One region of the Janthinobacterium sp. 35 genome, then DNA from elsewhere that is predicted to be linked to it. Evidence: predicted binding sites of a transcription regulator. Region 1 holds the regulator's gene; each other region holds the start of a gene.
The links. Region 1 encodes sigma-54, which starts transcription at its own class of promoters, with help from an activator protein. Its sites were predicted from a motif close to TGGCANGNAANCTGCTTT; they were not measured.
Positions count from the first base shown of each region.

Region 1 (5,044 bases):
ATGACGGGCAAGCCGAACTCCAGCCTGGCGCAATTGGCTGACGTGCACCTGGATATTTCTGTTGAGAAAGAAGCCTGTCCGCTTAACCTGGCGCCGACGGCCAGCACCACCGTCACCCTGGCCCTGGGCGATGCGATCGCCGTGGCCTTGCTCGACTTGCGCGGCTTCAAGGAAGAAGATTTCGCCCGCTCGCACCCGGGCGGCGCCCTGGGCCGCCGCCTGCTCACGCATGTGCATGACGTCATGCGCAGCGGCGAACGGGTACCGAAGGTGCCCGTGGACGCTTCCTTGCTGCAGGCGCTGGAAGAAATGACGAAGAAGGGCATGGGCATGACGGCCGTCGTCGATGCGGATGAGCGCCCCGTGGGCGTGTTTACCGATGGCGACTTGCGCCGCATGTTCGAGCGCGTGCAGGATTTCACGCAAGTGGCGATTCGCGACGTCATGCATGCGCAGCCGCGCAGCATCGCGCCCGAACGCCTGGCCGTCGATGCCGTGGCCGTGATGGAGCAGTTCCGCATCAACCAGATGCTGGTCGTCGATGCCGACGGCAAGCTGGTAGGCGCGCTGCATATCCATGATCTGACGCAAGCGAAGGTGATCTGATGGAGAGCGTAGCGGACAACCTGGCGCGCGCGGCCAAAGTCAAACTGATGATCTTTGACGTCGATGGCGTGCTCACCGACGGCAGCCTGCATTTCGGCCCCGATGGCGAGATGATGAAAACGTTTAATGTGTATGATGGCCTGGGCATCAAGCTGCTGCAGGAATCGGGCGTGCAGACGGCCATCATCAGCGCACGCCGCTCGGCCATCACGGCGCGCCGCGCGCAAGACCTGGGCATTACCCATGTGCACCAGGGCGGTCACGACAAGCTGACGCCGTTTCGCGAACTGCTGGCGCTGACGGGCTTGACGGAAGAGCAATGCGGCTATATCGGCGACGATGTCATCGATGCGCCCATCCTGCGCCGCGTGGGCTTTGCCGTCAGCGTGCCGGGCGGGCGTCCGGAAGCGCTGGACTTGGCGCACCATGTGACGCAGGCCGGCGGCGGTCGTGGCGCGGTGCGCGAGATCTGCGAATTCCTGCTGCGCGCGCAGGATAACTATGCGCGCGTCATGGCGCCATTCCTGGAGTGAGGCGCATCGCCTTGCCGCCAGTCAGATTTGAAAGAGTGAAAGCCTATGCGTAAGCCAGGAGGCGCCCATCGCTGGCGCATGATTTTTACCGTGCTTGGGGCCGTCGTCTTTGCGCTGGGCAGCTTCTGGCTGCTGGAAGTGATGAACAAGAATGCCCAGGACATCACGGCCAGCAAGCATCTGGATGAGCCAGACTATTTCATCACCAATTTCAGCCTGGTGCGCATGGACTTGACGGGTAAACCCAGCTATATCGTGTCGGGCACCAAGCTCACGCATTATCCGCTCGATGATTCCTCCGATATCGACCAGCCTTTCGTGCGTAAGCTCACGCCAGGCATGCCGCCGATGAACATGAATGCGGAACTGGCGCATATCGACCAGGGCAATACCCGGCTGCAACTGCACCGCAATGTCGTGATCGACCGCGTGGCCAGTCCGAAGGCGCAGAACCTGACAGTCAAGACGGAAGCGCTGACGGTATTCCCGGATGAAGAAAGAATGGAAACGGACGTGCCTGTCGATATCCTGACGGGCGCCTCGCGCATCAATGGCATCGGCATGAAGGCCAATAACGCCACCGGCGTGGTGGAAGTGTCGAATGCGCTGCGCATGGTCCTCCCGCCGAAACCGCGCCCGGCTGCGGCGGCAAAATGACAGAATGAAACAAGGAAACCATACTATGAAGAATATCTTGCTGTTGACCGTATTTTCTCTGGCCATGATGGGCGTGGCGCATGCCGAGAAGGCCGATTCCGAGAAGGAAGCCGTCATCACGGCACGTAGCGGCCACGTCGATGACGTCAAGCAGGTGCGTACCCTGACGGGCGACGTCGTGCTGGTGAAAGGGACTCTGACCATGAAGGCGGGCCGGGCCCTGATCACGGAAGACCCGCAAGGCTACCAGTTCATCACCTTCTGGGCCGATCCCGGCAAGCTGGCCACCTTCCGCCAGAAGCGCGATGGCGCGGGTGACCTGTGGGTGGAAGGCGAGGCGGAGCGCGTGGAATACGATAACAAGACGGAAGTGGTGAAACTGTTTTCCAAGGCCAAGCTGACGCGCCTGGAAGGCACGAAAGTGACCGACGTGGCCAACGGCGCCTTCATCTCGTATGACAGCCGCAAGGAAGTATTCAAAATGGAAAATTCCGACAGCGGCACCAGCACCCCCGATGGCGGCAGCGTGCGCATGGTGATCCAGCCGAAGCCCAAGGCGCCGGCCACGCCCGCACCAGGAAAGAACTAATGGACAATACACGTTGCGGCAGCACCCTGATCGTTCGCGGGCTGCAAAAAACCTATGGCAAGCGGCAAGTCGTGCATGATGTATCGCTGCAAGTCGAATGCGGCGAAGTGGTGGGATTGCTGGGCCCGAACGGCGCCGGCAAGACCACCTCGTTCTACATGATCGTCGGCCTGGTGCCGTCGGACGGCGGCAGCATCGATATCAGCGGCGTGGACATTTCCCGCCTGCCGATCCACCGCCGCGCGCAGATGGGCCTGTCGTATCTGCCGCAGGAAGCGTCCGTCTTCCGCAAGCTGACGGTGGAAGACAATATCCGCGCCGTGCTGGAAATCCAGACCGTCGAAGGCCGTCCTTTGAAGAAGGCCGAGATCGAGGAGCGCCTGGATAAATTGCTGGCTGACTTGCAGATTGAAAAGTTGCGCGAGAACCAGGCGCTGTCGCTGTCGGGCGGCGAGCGCCGCCGCGTGGAAATCGCCCGCGCGCTGGCGACCGACCCACGTTTCGTGCTGCTCGACGAACCGTTCGCCGGTGTCGACCCGATCGCCGTGATCGAGATCCAGCGCATCGTGCGCTTCTTGAAGGAGCGCAATATCGGCGTGCTGATCACCGACCATAATGTGCGCGAGACGCTGGGTATCTGCGACCGTGCCTACATCATCAACCAGGGCTCGGTGCTGGCGTCGGGACGCCCCGACGACATCATCGCGAACGAGTCGGTACGCCGGGTCTACCTGGGCGAACACTTCCGCATGTGAGCCAATGAAACAATCATTGCAGCTGCGCACTTCGCAGCACCTGGCACTGACGCCGCAGTTGCAGCAATCGATACGCCTGTTGCAATTGTCTACCCTGGAATTGCACCAGGAACTCGAGCAACTGCTGACGGACAATCCCTTGCTCGAGCGCCTCGACGATCCGCTCGACCATTCGCTGCGCCTGCTGTCCGACGGAGCCCTGAGTTCCACGGCCGCGCCGGCCGAAGCGCCGCCCCAGCCGCCAGGCCAGGATGCGCCTGCGGCGCCGGCCGAAGCGGAGACCTTTGACGGCGAGGCGAGCGACAGCCCGGCCGCCGCAGACGGTGGCGACAGCGACTGGAGCGAGGCGAGCCGGGGCAAGGCGCCCGATGACGAAGATTCGCGTCCGCAATTGGAGGCCCATCACTGCACCCTGCGCGAGCACCTGATGGAGCAGATGCGCGTGACGGTGCTCGAGTTGCGCGACCGCGCGCTGGTCGAACTGATCATCGACGCGCTCGACGACAATGGCTACCTGGAAGAGTCGCTCGACGACATCCTGGCGCGCCTGCCGGAAGAGCTGGAAATCGACGCCGACGAGATGCGCACGGCCTTGTCCCTGCTGCAAAGTTTCGATCCGCCCGGCGTGGGTGCGCGCAATGCGTCCGAATGCCTGGCGCTGCAAATCAAGCGTTTGCCGCACGTCGCCATGGTGACGCGGCGCATGGCCCTCGTCATCGTGGAAAAGCACCTGGCCTGGTTTGCCCAGCGCGATTTCAACAAGCTGAAAAAAGCCCTCGATTGCGACGAGGAAGACTTGCGTGAAGCGCAGACGGTGATTCGCCAGTGCAATCCGCATCCGGGCGCCGTGTTCGCCTCGGACGTGTCCGATTACGTGGTGCCCGACGTCGTCGTCAAGCGTGCGCGCAATGGCTGGCAAGTCACCCTGAACAACGACGTCATGCCGCGCCTGCGCGTCAACGCCATGTACGCCAACTTGCTCAAGCAGGGCAAGGGCGAGGGCGCCATGGGCGCACAGTTGCAGGAAGCCAAGTGGCTGATCAAGAATATGCGCCAGCGCTTCGACACGATCCTGCGCGTGGCACAGGCGATAGTAGAAAGACAAAAGAACTTTTTCTCGCATGGGGCCGTTGCCATGCGCCCCCTTGTGCTCCGTGAAATAGCTGATACACTGGGTTTACACGAGAGTACTATCTCGCGGGTAACAACTCAAAAGTACATGCTGACCCCGCACGGCATGTTCGAGTTGAAATATTTCTTTGGTAGCCACGTCGCCACCGAAGCGGGGGGCGAAGCATCATCGACGGCGATACGGGCATTGATCGTGCAACTGACAGGAGCAGAAGACCCTAAAAATCCTTTATCCGACAGTAAGATTGCGGACATGCTGGGGGAACAAGGCATGGTGATTGCGCGACGTACTGTTGCCAAATACCGGGAAGCGTTGAAAATTCCGCCAGTGAGCCTGCGTAAGTGTTTGTAAGTTTTTTTCGGTTCCTCTGCGGGCCGGATAGGATGGACCGCACGAACCCGATCATCTTTAGGAGTGTGTATGAATCTCACCATCAGCGGACATCATCTCGAAGTGACACCAGCCATCCGTGAATACGTACAAACGAAGCTGGAGCGCGTGAAACGTCATTTCGATCAAGTTATCGATATCGCCGTGATTCTGACCGTGGATAACCTCAAAGAGAAAGAAAAACGTCAAAAGGCCGAAGTCAACCTGCGTCTGAGTGGCAAAACTGTCTATGTGGAAAGCCTGGCGCATGACCTGTATGCCGCAATCGATATCCTGATCGACAAGCTGGACAGGCAAGTGATGAAATACAAAACCAAAGTGCAAGGGCACGGTAAAGAGGCGATCAAGCATCTGCCAGACAACTCGGAAGAAGAATTAGCCG
Region 1 covers NZ_PEFN01000001.1:2,111,562-2,116,605, reverse strand. The annotation lists gene CLU93_RS09510 (KpsF/GutQ family sugar-phosphate isomerase) at 1-606, shown strand, start outside; gene CLU93_RS09505 (KdsC family phosphatase) at 606-1,139, shown strand; gene lptC (LPS export ABC transporter periplasmic protein LptC) at 1,185-1,796, shown strand; gene lptA (lipopolysaccharide transport periplasmic protein LptA) at 1,822-2,385, shown strand; gene lptB (LPS export ABC transporter ATP-binding protein) at 2,385-3,140, shown strand; gene CLU93_RS09485 (RNA polymerase factor sigma-54) at 3,145-4,623, shown strand; gene hpf (ribosome hibernation-promoting factor, HPF/YfiA family) at 4,693-5,044, shown strand, end outside.

Region 2 (5,044 bases), 200 kb from region 1:
TGTCGTAGCGGTGGCCCATATGGCCCTCTACCGTCGGACGGCTCCACACGAGGTCGCCCGTCATCGGGTTGCGCGCTTCGACCCGGCCGACGATGCCGAATTCGCCGCCCGACACACCCGTCAGCAGCAAGCCTTCGGCGATCAGCGGCGCGGCCGTCATCGAGTAGCCGGCCGCATAATCGTCGACCTTTTCCTTCCAGACGATCTTGCCCGTGTTCTGGTCCAGCGCCACCAAGTAGGCGTCGAGCGTGCCAAAAATCACCAGGTTGCCATACAGGGCGGCACCGCGGTTGACCACGTCGCAGCACGGCATGATGCCGTCCGGCAAGCGATGCTCATACTTCCACAGCTTGGCGCCCGTTTTCAAGTCGACGGCAAAGATGCGCGAGTACGATGCCGTGACGAACATCTTGCCGTTATGAATCAGCGGCTGCGATTCCTGGCCCCGCTGTTTTTCGCCGCCAAACGAGAACGACCAGGCCGGCACCAGCTTGGCCACGGTCTTGTCATTGATTTGCGTCAACGGCGAATAGCGCTGCCCCTGCGTGCCCATGCCAAACGACAGCACGCTGGCTGGATTCTTCGCCGTGTTGTCGAGCATGGCATTGGTGACATTGCCCACGTCGGCCGCCTGGGCCAACGAGGCCAAGGATGCCAACCCCAAACCGACGACGATCCCCATGATTTTTTTCTGCACAATCATCTCCCTCTGTTTTATTAGTATGTGTGTATCAGGTCTTGCGGTGCTCATGCGGCTGGGCATGCAACAGCGCGCACTCTTCATCGGTGAACAGGCGCGAGCGCGTCAGGAAGCGCTTGCCCGTGCCGTTGTCGAGTGAAAACATGCCGCCATTGCCATCGACCACATCGATAATCAACTGGGTATGCTCCCAGTACTCGAATTGCTCGAGTCCCATGTAAAACGGTGTGCCATTCAAGTTGCCGAGATAGATATCGGTATCGCTGACATCGAACTCGCCCAGCGCATAGCACATGGGCGCGCTGCCGTCGCAGCAGCCGCCCGACTGGAAAAACATCAGCGGGCCGTGACGCTGGCGCAACTTGTCCATCATTTCCAGCGCCGCATCGGTGGCGACCACCCGGGCAATTGCTGCACTCATGGCATCCCTTTCTGCGCGCCGCCCCCGGCTAAGGGCGCGGCGCCTGTTGCCGGTTTAGAAGAAGCCCAGGGCTTTCGGGCTATAGCTCACCAGCAAGTTCTTCGTTTGCTGGTAGTGGTCGAGCATCATCTTGTGGTTTTCGCGGCCGATACCCGATTGCTTGTAGCCACCGAATGCGGCGTGGGCTGGATACAGGTGGTAGCAATTGGTCCACACGCGGCCCGCCTGGATGGCGCGTCCCATGCGGAAGGCGCGCGAACCGTCACGCGTCCACAAGCCTGCACCCAGGCCGTACAAGGTATCGTTGGCAATCGCCAGCGCTTCGGCCTCATCCTTGAAGGTGGTGACGGAGACGACAGGCCCGAAAATCTCTTCCTGGAAGATGCGCATCTTGTTATTGCCCTTGAACACCGTCGGACGCACGTAGTAGCCGCCCTCCAGGTCGCCTGCCTGCGTATGGCGCTCACCGCCGGCCAGCACTTCGGCGCCTTCCTGGCGGCCGATGTCGAGGTAGGACAGGATTTTTTCCAGCTGCTCCTGCGACGCCTGGGCGCCGATCATGGTGGACGAGTCGAGCGGGTTGCCCTGCTTGATGGCGGCCACGCGCTTCAAGGCCCGTTCGATGAATTTCTCGTAAATCGATTCCTGGATCAGCACGCGCGATGGGCAAGTGCACACCTCGCCTTGATTCAGCGCAAACATGGTGAAGCCTTCCAGGCACTTGTCGAAATAATCATCATCGGCATCCATCACATCTTCAAAGAAGATGTTCGGCGACTTGCCGCCCAGCTCCAGGGTGACGGGAATCAGGTTTTGCGCCGCATAACCCATGATCAAGCGGCCCGTGCCCGTTTCACCCGTGAAGGCGATCTTGGCGATGCGCTTGCTCGACGCCAGCGGCTTGCCCGCTTCCAGGCCGAAACCGTTGATGATGTTCAGCACGCCCGGTGGCAGCAAGTCGCCGATCAGTTCGATCAACACCATGATGGACGCCGGGGTTTGCTCGGCCGGTTTGAGCACCACGCAATTGCCGGCGGCCAGGGCTGGCGCCAGTTTCCACACGGCCATCAGAATTGGGAAATTCCACGGGATGATCTGGCCCACGACGCCCAGCGGCTCATGGTAGTGATAGGCATAGGTTTCCGCATCGATTTGCGCGACGGAACCTTCCTGCGCGCGGATGCAGCCGGCGAAGTAACGGAAATGGTCGATGGCCAGCGGAATGTCGGCATTCATCGTTTCACGGATCGGCTTGCCGTTGTCGATGGTTTCCGCCGTGGCGATCAGGCTCAGGTTCTGTTCGATGCGGTCGGCGATGCGATTCAGGATATTGGCGCGCTCGGCGGGTGAAGTCTTGCCCCAGGCATCCTTGGCGGCATGCGCGGCGTCCAGCGCCAGCTCGACGTCTTCCGCCGTGGAACGGGCGATTTCGCAAAACGGCAAGCCCGTGATGGGCGTGATGTTAGGAAAGTATTCACCTTTTACTGGTGCAACGAACTGACCGCCGATGTAATTGTCATAGCGTTGTTTGAAGGGATTGGCTACGCCCAGTTTGCTGATGTCTGCGAGATTCATGTCGTCCTCTATCGGGTTAATTAGAATGGAATTGCTTTAATTAAAATCAAACGTCCTGGTACAGATGGGGTGAGTACACGGAGTCTTCCGCAAATGCCGTGCCAGCTCACCATCCCACTACAAACTTAGCCGCTTTTCCCCCTGTTGCAAGGGCGTGGCGTCAAACCCGGCGCGCTTTTCAGCGCACGCCCCGGGCTTGAGCGGAGGGCGCGGCTCTGTTGGCGTTTTGAACAAGCGGCGCGGCCCCTGTTCCGATCCGTGCCAGCCTGGACGCCAGCCCGCATCGCGCCCCCTGCGCCGCTGCACAATGGAACAGGTGTACCAGACTGGAACACCTACTCCTGTACCACTACCGTATCACCACGCCCCATGGCAATTCGCCCACGGCAATATCGGCCACCTTGCGCGCGCTGGCCGTATCGATGACGGAAACGCTGTTCGAGCGGCCATTGGCCACGTACAGCTTGCTGCCATCGGGCGTGATGGCCATGTTCCACGGGCGCTTGCCGACGGCAATGGTGGCCGTGACCTGGTGGCTGGCCGTATCGATCACCATCACCGTGCCGTCCGTACCGTTCGAGACATACACCTGCTTGCCGCCAGGATGGACGGCGATGCCGTTGGCATTCTTGCCCGCTGGAATGGTGGCAATCGCCTTGCGCGCGGCCATGTCGATCACATACACGGCGTTGACCAGTTCGCACGCCACGTAGGCGCGGCCGGAGTCCGGACTGAAACCGATGCCACGCGGACGCAGGCCCACGGCGATGGAAGCCACCTGGCGGCGTTGCGCCACATCAATGACATCGACTTGCTCGGCCTCTTCCGCACTGACCAGCAGCCAGCGCCCGTCCGGGCTGAACACGGCATGTTCCGGATTGCGTCCCTGCACCTTGATGTCGGCGAGCAAGACGCCCGTCTGACCATCGAGCAAGCTCACGCTATTGTTTTCCTCGACGGCCACGGCCACGTAACGACCGTCCTGCGTAGCGCTGACGCCTTCGGGCGACTTGCCCAGCGCCACCGTGCGCACGGGCGTGCCGGTCGCGTTATCGATCAGCAACAAGGCGCTGCTGGCGGCATCGGTGACAAACAATTGCCGCCCGGTGGGGTCGGCGGCGATGCCACGCGGCCGCTTGCCTGCCGCGATCTGGCGCACCACCTGGTCGGTCGCCGTGTCGATCACGCTCAGGGTGCCCGATTTTTCATTGGGAACATAGGCAAAAGGAGCGGCCTGGAGGGCGCTGCTGGCGAGTACAGGCAGCAGCCAGCACACCTGGCGCAAGCGTGAGAAGAAGTTGGGCATAATCACCTTTTCAATGGAAAAACACGGGAAAAGCGCGCGGTATCGGCGCCTCTGAGCATTTCTGCATGCAAACGCCGTGCCACTGACACGCGTATAATTTCAGCCCACCAATGGAGACATGGCAGGCATATTGCTTGATACACCTATGCAGACCTGCGCCGCTCACGCGCTCAAGCAGGCTTTTATTCACATTGGAGAACCCGCATGCAGCATCGTTTCCGCTTGAACACCATTGCCAGCCTGTTTGTCGCCGGCAGCGCCACCCTCGCCCCCCACGTTTTCGCCGCCGAGGCAGCTAACCTGGCCAACGGGCAACTCATGGATACGGTGGTCGTCAGCGGCAGCCGCATCGCCCACCCCAGCCAGGAAGTGCCGGCATCGATCGACGTGGTCGACAGCGCCCGCATCCAGGATGGCCAGATCCGCGTCAACGCGTCCGAGGCGCTGGCCGCCGTGCCGGGCCTGGTTGTGCAGAACCGCCAGAATTACGCGCAAGACTTGCAGATCTCGTCGCGCGGCTTCGGCGCCCGCTCGGCCTTCGGCGTACGCGGCGTCAAACTGATCAGCGATGGCATTCCCGCCAGCATGCCCGACGGCCAGGGCCAGGCCGCTACCTTCAACCTCGATACGGCCGAGCGCATCGAAGTGCTGCGCGGACCGTTTTCTGCCATCTATGGCAACCATTCTGGCGGCGTGATCCAGCTGTTTTCCAGGGATGGGCAGAATCCCCCGTCCGTCGAATTGAATGTAACGGGCGGCAGTTTCGGCACCAGCAAGGTGGACCTGACGGCACAAGGCCAGGCAGGCGGCATCGGCTACGTACTCGACGGTTCGCGCTTCCGCACGGACGGCTTCCGCGACCACAGCGCCGCCACGCGCGAACAGGCGTTCGGCAAGATCACCGTCAAGCCCAATGCGGACAGCAAGCTGACGATCGTCGCCAACAGCCTGCACCAGGGCAACACGCAAGATCCGCTGGGCGCCACCTGGGCCACGTTTGCAGCAAACCCGCGCGCAGGTGAAATCGATCCTAAAGACGACC
Region 2 covers NZ_PEFN01000001.1:1,909,335-1,914,378, forward strand. The annotation lists gene CLU93_RS08595 (methanol/ethanol family PQQ-dependent dehydrogenase) at 1-682, opposite strand, end outside; gene CLU93_RS08600 (DUF779 domain-containing protein) at 732-1,121, opposite strand; gene adh (aldehyde dehydrogenase) at 1,176-2,696, opposite strand; gene CLU93_RS08610 (beta-propeller fold lactonase family protein) at 3,046-4,002, opposite strand; gene CLU93_RS08615 (TonB-dependent receptor family protein) at 4,207-5,044, shown strand, end outside.
Region 2: the regulator sigma-54 is predicted to act here: its motif matches at 2,783-2,800, upstream of adh (aldehyde dehydrogenase).

Region 3 (5,044 bases), 220 kb from region 1:
GCGCTTCGTTGCCGGTTTCACCGGTACGGATGCGGATGACCTGTTCCAGGTTGTAGACGAAAATCTTGCCATCGCCGATTTTACCGGTACGCGCGGCACCTTCGATCGCTTCGATGGCCTGGTCGACAATGGCGTCATCGACGGCCGCTTCAATCTTGGTTTTTGGCAAGAAATCGACGACATACTCAGCCCCACGGTAGAGTTCCGTGTGACCTTTCTGGCGGCCGAACCCTTTCACTTCAGTGACGGTAATGCCTTGCACATTGATAGCCGACAAGGCTTCACGCACTTCGTCCAGTTTGAATGGTTTAATGATTGCGGTAATCATTTTCATGGCAGTCTCGCTTAAAAGGTTTTGGACACGGTCAGCACGAGACCGGATTTCGCCAGGTTCTTGCCATTCGGTGCCAGCGACGTGATGTTGGCCTTGACGTAAGCCAGGGCGACTGTTGCCATGCCGAAATCCTTGGTGACACCCAGCTTGTAGTCGGTGTAGCTGAGGGAATCGTTATGCGCGACCTTCTGGCGGCCCACATGCAGGTTCAGCAGATAACCTTCGTACATATCGATATTGGCGCCCACATCGAGGTAGCCGCTGTTCTTGCTGTCGGCGACACCAAACAGATTGGTCGTCGAGTGCGAGTACTTGATATAGGCAGGGCCATAGCCAAGCTGACCGTACAGCTCGAAAGTGTTGGCATTGGTGCTCAGCCCATTCGAGGGATAGAAGTAGTACAGGCCGCCCACGTCATAGGTGAAATCCTTGCTGATCTCGCCCCGCTTGCCGCCGTAGACATCCCATTCCAGGTTGGTATCGCCGCCGCCATCCTTGATCCATTTGATGCTCGACAGCCAGGTGCCCACGTACAGACCCGTCGGATTGTGGGTATAGTCGGCACCGCCGCTGATGGCAGGATCGAGACGGCTTTGCGACACGCCACGGTAACGATAGTCGCTGGTCAGCGCCACGTTGTAGCTCACCACGTTATCAGGTACGGCTTCGGCCGCAGCAGGCGCTGCCACCGCATCCTGGGCCATGGCGCTACCGCACACGGCGGTCATGGCCAGCGTCAACGCTGCTACTAAAGTCATGTTCTTGGACAGATTCTTCATGGCGATTCCCTTTTATTGAACTTTTAAAGCGGTTGAGGTTTAAAATCTTGGCTGGAGATCACAAAGCGTTCATACCTTCTTTAGCAGAATACGTGCCAGCTCTCAGCCACCTTGACAGGTGCATTTCCGTCCATACCTACCCTGCAAGCCCTTGGGCATGCGGAAATGGGCTGCTGAAGCGTTGTGGATATACCTATTTCCGCACCAGATTAACACCGCTGTGCACCGCAATGGTGCGATGCACATGCCGCACCATAAAAGGACTGACCATGGACATGAATACCTTCTTTAACGACTTGCAAGGCAAGATTCACCAGGCCATCGAGAACTCGCCGGCCAAGGATATCGAAAAAAACGTGAAATCGATGATGACCCAGGGCTTCGCCCGTCTCGATCTCGTCACGCGCGAGGAATTCGATATCCAGGCGCAAGTGCTGGCCAAGACCCGCGCCAAGCTCGATGCTTTGGAATTGCGCCTGATCGAACTGGAAACGCGCCTGAACGACCCAAAGGCATAAAGTACCGCCAGCAAGGTCGCGTTATACACGGCCTTGCTGGCATATCTCAAGCCTGACAGCGCTTCAAGCGCTAGACTGATCCTGACCGCGCTCGCGCCACAGGGGAGTCTGATGAGTCTGGCCGTCCTGAAAAGCCGCGCCCTGGCCGGCATGGAGGCACCCGAGGTAAGTGTCGAAGTCCACCTTGCCAATGGCTTGCCCTCGTTTACGATAGTCGGCCTGCCGGATACGGAAGTGAAGGAATCGCGCGACCGCGTCCGTGCCGCGCTGCAAAACTGCGGCTTTGACATGCCGGCGCGGCGCATTACGGCCAATCTGGCGCCGGCGGACTTGCCCAAGGAATCGGGCCGCTTCGACTTGCCCATTGCGCTGGGCATCCTGGCCGCCTCCGGCCAGTTGCCGGGCGACCAATTACACCACTATGAATTCGCGGGCGAACTGTCACTGTCGGGCCAGCTGCGCCCCATCCGCGGTGCGCTGGCCATGACTTTTGCCATGCAGCGCAGCCAATCGGGCACACCACGCGCCTTCATCCTGCCGCAAGCGAACGCGGACGAGGCGGCTCTCGTCAGCGATGCCTGCATCTATCCCGCCCACAGCCTGCTCGAGGTCTGCGCGCATTTTGCCGCGCCCGCCAGCCAGACCGCCCTGCAGCGCCATCAGCCCGTGCTGGCAGCGCAGGTTTTTGCGTATCCCGACTTTGCCGATGTGCAGGGGCAGCAGCAGGCGCGACGCGCACTGGAAGTGGCGGCCGCAGGCGGCCACAACGTCTTGATGGTGGGGCCGCCGGGTGCGGGCAAGACCATGCTGGCCAGCCGGTTTCCCGGCGTGCTGCCGCCCATGAGCGATGCAGAGGCGCTGGAATCGGCCGCCGTACATTCGCTGGGCGGCCACTTCAAGGTGGAACACTGGAAACGCCGTCCTTATCGCGCCCCGCACCAGACGGCATCCGGCGTGGCCCTGGTGGGCGGCGGCAACGTGCCGCGCCCGGGAGAAATCTCGCTGGCACACTGCGGTGTGTTGTTTCTCGATGAAATCGCCGAATTCCAGCGCCGGGTCCTCGATGTCTTGCGCCAACCCATGGAATCGGGCGTCATCAGCATTTCGCGCGCGGCGCGCCAGGCCGAGTTTCCTGCCCGCTTTCAGTTGATCGCCGCCATGAATCCCTGCCCGTGCGGCTACCTGGGGCATGCTTCCGGCCGTTGCCGCTGTACGCCCGACGCCGTGCTGCGCTATCACAGTCGCCTGTCCGGCCCGCTGCTCGACCGTATCGACCTGCAAATCGAAGTTGCCGCCATGCCACCGGCGGCGCTGGGGCGGCACGCAGGCCCCGGCGAAAGCACGCAATCCATCGCCACGCGGGTAGCGGCAGCCTTTGCCCTGCAGCTGGCACGCCAGGGGAAAGCGAACCAGCGCCTGAGCAGCACGGAAATCGAACAGCATTGTCGCCTGGAGCCACATGGCGAACAGTTGTTGCATGGCGCCATGGCGCGCCTGCACTGGTCGGCACGCACCTACCACAGGGTACTGCGCGTGGCGCGCAGTATCGCCGACCTGGCAGGCAGCCCCACGATCACGCAGCCGCATGTCGCCGAAGCGATCCAGTACCGGCGCGTACTGCGTGAAATGTAAGGAGTGCAATGAACGCCACATGTGCGCGATTGCGCGTGACTGGCGGCACTGCTACCATCTGCTGATGAAAAAACCATCACTTGCCCTCTCGCTGGCTACGCTCGCGGCCGCCAGCATCCTGTCTGCCTGCAGTCCGAAATTCGACTGGCGCGACTATCGCAGCCCCGACGCTCAGTTCACGGCACTGTTTCCAGGCAAGCCGGCCGTGCTGACGCGCGAGATCGATCTCGATGGCAAGAAAGTCAGCCTGACCATGACGGCGAGCGAGGTTGATGGCAATACCTTCGCCATCGGCAGCGCCGTGCTCGACAACGCAGAACAGGCGCAAGCGGCCCTGCCCGCCATGCAGACTGCCCTCTTGAAAAATATCAACGGCACTGTGCGCAGCGAAAAATCCGCATCGGCAGCCAGCAGCACTGCTGCCGGAATACATCAGCGCAGTTCGCTCAGCATCGAGGCCAGCGGCACGCAGCAAGGCAAGCCTGTCCTGCTGTTCGGCCGTTTTGTGGCCCAGGACAAGCACATCTTCCAGATCATCATTCTCGGTGAAGAGCGCAAGCTGTCGCGTGACACCATCGACACCTTCATGGACTCAGTGAAGCTGGATTGAGACTTAGCGATCGCTTAAACAGGCAGCTGCCTGGAACAGCCGCCCTTGTAAATACGTGTGTTGTCCAACAGATGGCGATATCCGGCGCGCAAATGTGCAATCCGCGCAATCGGACGGACTGTGCGATATTTCAAGTCGTGATATTGTTTCGACACTAACAACAAGTCTCAGAAAGCCCCTATGTTGATCTCATTCAAATCCAAATCCTCCCCTGAAGTGCTGATGTACCAGGAACATGCCCAGCGTATCCTCGACATCCTGCACAAGAATCCCACGCGCGGCGTCATTACGCCAACGGAAGCAGGCGATGCCCTGGCCCTGCTGGAAAAAGAAGTCGCGGAAAGCAAATTGCATCCGGAAAATGACATCGAGCACGATACCCATACGCCGGAAACGCTGGAAGATGGCGAAACGGGCACCCATGCGCGCGCGCAAAAAGTGCATTTTTCGCAGCGCGCCTATCCACTGATGGAGATGCTGCGCTCGGCCAAGGCGGAAGGTGAAAGCATCACCTGGGGCATCTGATCCGATGAATGTTGCAGACGAAAAAAAACCCCGCACCTAGCGGGGTTTTTTTATATAACAAGCCTGACGATAACCTACTTTCACACTGGTTGCAGCACTATCATCGGCGCAAAGTTGTTTCACGGTCCTGTTCGGGATGGGAAGGGGTGGGACCAACTTGCTATGGTCATCAGGCATAACTTTTTCAACAGCCTGCTCCCAACGGGGCAGCAAACCATCTGATCTGAGGAAGCGAATTATATACGAATTTGTCTGAAGATGGGGTTAAAAATGGCGCTTTACAGCGATAAAACCACCAGACGAAAAAAAACCCCGCCATTGCTGGCGGGGTTTTTCTCTACTGCGAATAACAAGCCTGACGATAACCTACTTTCACACTGGTTGCAGCACTATCATCGGCGCAAAGTTGTTTCACGGTCCTGTTCGGGATGGGAAGGGGTGGGACCAACTTGCTATGGTCATCAGGCATAACTTGTACTGGCATTTGTCCTCAGTGGAGCGACAAAGCCTGAATCTGGAAGAAGCAAAGATTGGGTAATGAATAGTAGTATCAACAAACGCACAAGGTTGTACCGTCTTATCCTCTGTACCTGCTAAGGTTATAGGGACAAGCCGTACGGGCAATTAGTACTGGTTAGCTTAATGC
Region 3 covers NZ_PEFN01000001.1:1,891,136-1,896,179, forward strand. The annotation lists gene CLU93_RS08515 (P-II family nitrogen regulator) at 1-334, opposite strand, end outside; gene CLU93_RS08520 (TorF family putative porin) at 346-1,113, opposite strand; gene CLU93_RS08525 (accessory factor UbiK family protein) at 1,383-1,631, shown strand; gene CLU93_RS08530 (YifB family Mg chelatase-like AAA ATPase) at 1,743-3,263, shown strand; gene CLU93_RS08535 (hypothetical protein) at 3,328-3,873, shown strand; gene CLU93_RS08540 (DUF1840 domain-containing protein) at 4,054-4,398, shown strand; rRNA gene rrf (5S ribosomal RNA) at 4,460-4,572, opposite strand; rRNA gene rrf (5S ribosomal RNA) at 4,752-4,864, opposite strand; rRNA gene CLU93_RS08555 (23S ribosomal RNA) at 5,002-5,044, opposite strand, start outside.
Region 3: the regulator sigma-54 is predicted to act here: its motif matches at 1,194-1,211, upstream of CLU93_RS08520 (TorF family putative porin).

Region 4 (5,044 bases), 230 kb from region 1:
ATCATCCGCGCCCGTTTGAAACTGCTGGGGCAGGTGCGCGTGCTGTCGGCCGAGGGGCGCATGTCGGCCTGGGTGCTGGGACTGATGCCGGTGGTGATGATCGGCGTCATGGCGCTGGTCAACCCGCAATACATCCGCCTGCTGTGGACCGATCCCAGCGGCATCAAATTGCTGTGGTACGCGGCCGGCATGGTGGCGCTGGGCGTGGTCTGGATGCGCAATGTGATACGTATCAGGATATAACAACAGGGGGTGGCATGAGCACTTCGCAACTGCTGTTTCTCGGGATTGTCTTCGTCGTGGTAGTGGCGCTGGCCCTGCTGGCGTGGCTGATCTTCATTCCCGGCACCTTGCGCCAGCGCCTGTTCGGCGCCACGGCGCCGGCGGCCAGCGACGCGGTGGCCGACTCTGGCTGGGTGGAGCGCGTGGCGCGCGTGGCGCAGCCGTTCAGCAAGCTGTCGCTGCCGGAAGAGGGCTGGGAGCGCTCGCCGCTGCGCACGCGTTTCATGAATGCGGGCTGGCGGCAAGCGAGCGCGCCGGCCCTGTACTTTGCGGCGAAAAGCGTTTTGGCCCTGCTGTTTCCCACCGTGCTGGGGCTGTACGCGGCCAGCGCCATGGCGGCGCAGATGCGCAGCGTGCTGCTGTTGCTGCTATGCGTCAGCGCTACCGTCGGCTATTACCTGCCGAACCTGGTGCTGGCCAGCACGGCCAAGCGGCGCCAGCGCGACATCTTTGAAAATATCCCCGATGCGCTCGACTTGCTGACCGTCTGCGTGGAAGCGGGCCTGAGCCTGGAGCGTGCGCTGGTCAAGGTATCGGGCGAGATCCACATCAAAAGCATGGTGCTGGCGCAGGAATTGCAACTGGTACTGATGGAAATGCGCGCCGGCTTTTCCAAGGAAAAGGCATTGCGCAACCTGGCCTTGCGCAGCGGCGTGGAAGATGTCGATACCCTCGTCGCCATGCTGATCCAATCGGAACGCTTCGGCACCAGCATGGGCGATTCGCTGCGCGTGCATTCGGAAAACCTGCGCGGCAAGCGCAGTCTGCTGGCCGAGGAGGCGGCGGCGAAGATCGCCCTGAAACTGCTGTTCCCGCTGATATTTTGCGTCTTTCCCACCCTGATGCTGGTGCTCATGGGGCCGGCCGTGATCGAAGTCTATCGCGTGCTCGTGCCGGCCATGGCCAGCCGCTGAAAGGAGTCACCATGCGCTTGACGCTCTCCCGCCTGGCCGCCGCCTGTGCCTGCCTTGGCCTGGCCGCCTGTACCACGCAACTGGCGCATGCGCCGGTGCCGGCGTGGCCTGACGCCGATGCCGCCTATGTGGCGGGGCGCCAGCATTTCGAGCAGGGCGACCTGCCCGCCGCGCAAGCGGCCTATGAGCAAGCACTGCGCCATGCGCCGCGCCACGTGAATGCGCGCAACGGCCTGGCCGTGCTGCATGCGCAGCGGGGCGAGCACGCCGCCGCGCTCGCCCATTGGCTGGCCTTGACGCAGGAAGCGGACATGGCGCGGCCGCAGCAGGCCTATCTGTTCAGCAATCTCGGCCATGCCTATTCTCTGAGCGGGCGCGATGCGCAAGCGTTGCCCGCGCTGGAACAGGCGTGTCTGCTCGATCCGCTCAATGCGCTGGCCTGGCAGCACCTGGCGCAGGTACTCGAACGGCTGGGACAGCACGAGCGCGCCGCCCTCATGCGGCGCCAGGCGGTCAGCTTGCGGGAACACGACTTGCGGCGCGACCTGGCGCTCGTGCGCGGCGCGGCGGCACCGCAGCCTGTGCCCGTGCCGGTGCCGGAGGCGCCGGCCATGGCGCGCGTGGAGATCACGCAGAGCGATGGCATGGCCCGCTTGCAGCGCATACCGGCAGCGGTGCGCAGCGTACCCGCCGCAGTGCCCGAGCGGCCCATGCCGGCGGCGCCCGCGCCGCAGCCGCGCCTGGAAATTGTGAACGGCAACGGTGTGCCTGGCATGGCTGCCGCGCTGGCGCGCAGCCTGGCTGGCGCTCCTGTGCAGGTGGTGCGCCTGACCAATGAAACCAGCTTCCAGGTGGCGCGCACGCGCGTCGAATACCGGCCCGCGCAAGAACAGCTGGCGCGCCAGCTGGCCCGCCAGCTTGGACCGCAGGTGCAGACCCAGGCCGCCGACTGCCCGGCCAGCGAGCTGCGCCTGGTACTCGGGCGCGACCTGAGTGACCCCGCCATGCTGCACCGCTATTATCTGCAGCAGTTGCAGCTGGCGCGCCAGGCACTGGCTCGGCTGGGGTAAAACGCCTCTGCCGGTGTCTATTCCGGCTGGCGGCGGCGCGTGAACGCCAGGGCGGCCAGCCCCAGACCCAGCAGGAACAGGCTGCCCGGTTCCGGCACGGCCAGGGGATCGATGACGACGATGTCGGTGCGTGTGGACTTGGCAAAGTTCAAGGTGTAGCTGCCGGCGGGCAGGGCGAAATTCGAGGTCAGGGAAAACATCGAAAGGCCGTTCGTGAAGGCGCGCCCGGTGGCGGGGTCGTTGGTGCCGGCCGTCATGTTCAGGCTGAACGGGTCGAGGCTGCCGGCGCCATGGTTGCCGTTGATATCGCTGCCATTGTTGGCGTCGCCATCGGGCGCGAACTGGAAGATCACGCCATCGGCGTTCGCGTTCGACAGGCAGCCGGCGGGGCTGGCGGCATTGCACGAGATATTGAAGATATCCATGATCGACACGTTCGACTTGTCGCCCATGGTCGTCACGCTGGTGCGCAAGTCGCGCCGTCCCATGAAGCTGAAGGTGATGAAGCCGGCGCTCGACAGGGTCAGGTTGACGGAGCCGGTGAGCGTGTCGCCGGCCGTGGCCGTGGCGGCGCCGACCGTGTTGCGCTGTGCTTCCGCCACGGCTTGCACGCTGGCGCCGCCATTGAGCATATTGCCGAAGGCGTGCGCATCGCCGCGCGCGAATTCCAGGGTGGAGCTGGGACTGGGTGCATAGTGGTTTTGCGGCAAGCCGCTGCAGCCGCCACCCGAACACACTTGCAGCACGTCGGCGTTGGCGGCCGGCCCCGTATTGACGGCGCGCGGATTGACGGCCACGCCGCCTTCGAAAAACGCGCTGTCGCTGGCATTGCGGTTGGCGCCGGCCAGCGACAAGCTGCCGGCACTGGTGGTGATCCGGAAATTGTTCAACTCATTGACGGCCAGGCCGTACGCGCCGGCCTGCGCCTGGCCGCTGGCCAGCAGGCTTGCCGCCGCCAGTGCGCCCAGCCAGCCCAGGGTCTTGCTTCGTGTGTGATCGACGTTCATCGCAGCCTCTTATCGTGGTCAGTCGCGGAAAATCCGGGGGACAAAGAATCCAGAGTGACTTGCCTGGATTCATCTCGTAGACTGGGATAAGCAGCTTGCGTGCCACACAAAAAAAGTAAATTGAATCAACTACTTGCGCAAAGCGGACTGAGCTGGATAGGGCGAAGTGTAAGAAAGGCCGACGCCGCTTGGCGGGCAGCGTCGGCCCGCCTCAGGTACCGCGGTGATAGCCCAGGTGGCCACCCGAATTGCTTGCGCAACCGCAACCGATGCGCGCCACTTCCTCACCTTCCGTCAATTTCCAGTTGGTAATGGTCGTGTGCTGCCAGTCGATGTCGCTTTTCTTGACAGGTTTGACCGTCAAGGTGCGCTGCTCTACATCTGTGTATTCCATCAGCTCCTCGTCGTCGGCGATGTCGAAATGGCGGTGGATCAGGGAAATGCCGAAGCGGTCGAGTGCGCCGTAGCGCTGCAGCACGTCGCGCAATTCGCGAAAGCAGGCCAGATCCGCGGGCAGCAGCGGATCGACGGCGGAAATATCGGCAACGGGTTGCCATTGCATGGCATGGATGTTCAGGCTGTGCATGATAGGCTCCTGTGCCCCGTGATGAGTGGCCCAGGCTGCCGGAGGGGCGCCGGCACGCCTGGCGAAATACCCATCGTGGCCGCAAAGCGGGTGCGGCGCTTGCGCCAGATCAAAGGTGCGGCACATCGCGCCACGCCCGGTAAAATAGGCCATGGCAAACAAAACTCCCACTTTCCCCGGCGCACGCACGGGCCGCGGCCAGGTCCTGGCCGTGCTGCTGTCGAACCGCGACCAGTCCGGTGCCGAACCGCTGCAAGGCCGCGTCTCGCTGGCCGCCATCGTCAAAGCGCTGAAACGCAAATACCACTGGCCCATCGAGACGCACAGTTTCCCCGCGAATACGCAGGATGGCCGCGCCAGCTGGGCGACCGTGTATAGCTTGCCGGAAAAGGTGATCGAGGCCGCGCTGGAGGCCGGCGGCCGCGAGTGGCTGGAGAGCCGGGCAGTGGTCGGGCGGCGGTGAGTTGCCGCCTTACCCTATTCGAGCCGGAAGCCGACCTTCAGCGTGACCTGGAAGTGCGCCACCTTGCCATCGACGATATGGCCGCGCGACTCGGTCACTTCATACCAGTCCATATGCTTGACCGTCAGCGCCGCCTTGGCAATGGCATCGCGTATTGCCTGATCGCTGCTCTCGGTCGATGTGCCCACCAGTTCGATGAGCTTGTAAGTATGTGCGGACATGATGTTTCCCCAGGTAGGAAAGCCAGACATCGGAGTTTGTTCTTCGCCAGCAAGTGCCCATAGTGCGCCTAAATGCGGCAGACGTCATTGCGCGGTGCAGCAATGCAAATGGCCATGAACCATTGGCGACGTCAGCAAGATTGCCCGCTCAGAAATAATACCCCGCCTGTAAATTGATCCTGCGCGTGTAGCCATCGTGCCGGAGCGAGGTCGACGCCAGCCCCCCTGCGTCCGGCGACAGATACGGGTGATGCTTGCCTAACATGAAGTCGGCGTAGAACACCCATTTCCCGGATGAAAAACTCAGTCCGCTAACGTTCTGCACCGAACTTTTGTAGTTGCCGACACGTTTGCGCAGGATGCTGTAGTCGTTATACAGCTTGAATCCGCCCAGCGGGCCCAGCGTGCCAGGGATGTCGTAGCTGAGGTTGGCGATATAGATATCGCCCTTGGCCGCCACCGGGTAGGGATAACCGAATGCGCCCAGGATGACGAAGCTGT
Region 4 covers NZ_PEFN01000001.1:2,343,488-2,348,531, reverse strand. The annotation lists gene CLU93_RS10550 (type II secretion system F family protein) at 1-243, shown strand, start outside; gene CLU93_RS10545 (type II secretion system F family protein) at 258-1,196, shown strand; gene CLU93_RS10540 (LytR C-terminal domain-containing protein) at 1,208-2,266, shown strand; gene CLU93_RS10535 (EDSAP-1 family PEP-CTERM protein) at 2,284-3,273, opposite strand; gene CLU93_RS10530 (hypothetical protein) at 3,485-3,859, opposite strand; gene CLU93_RS10525 (hypothetical protein) at 4,011-4,322, shown strand; gene CLU93_RS10520 (dodecin) at 4,337-4,543, opposite strand; gene CLU93_RS10515 (hypothetical protein) at 4,692-5,044, opposite strand, start outside.
Region 4: the regulator sigma-54 is predicted to act here: its motif matches at 3,361-3,378, upstream of CLU93_RS10535 (EDSAP-1 family PEP-CTERM protein).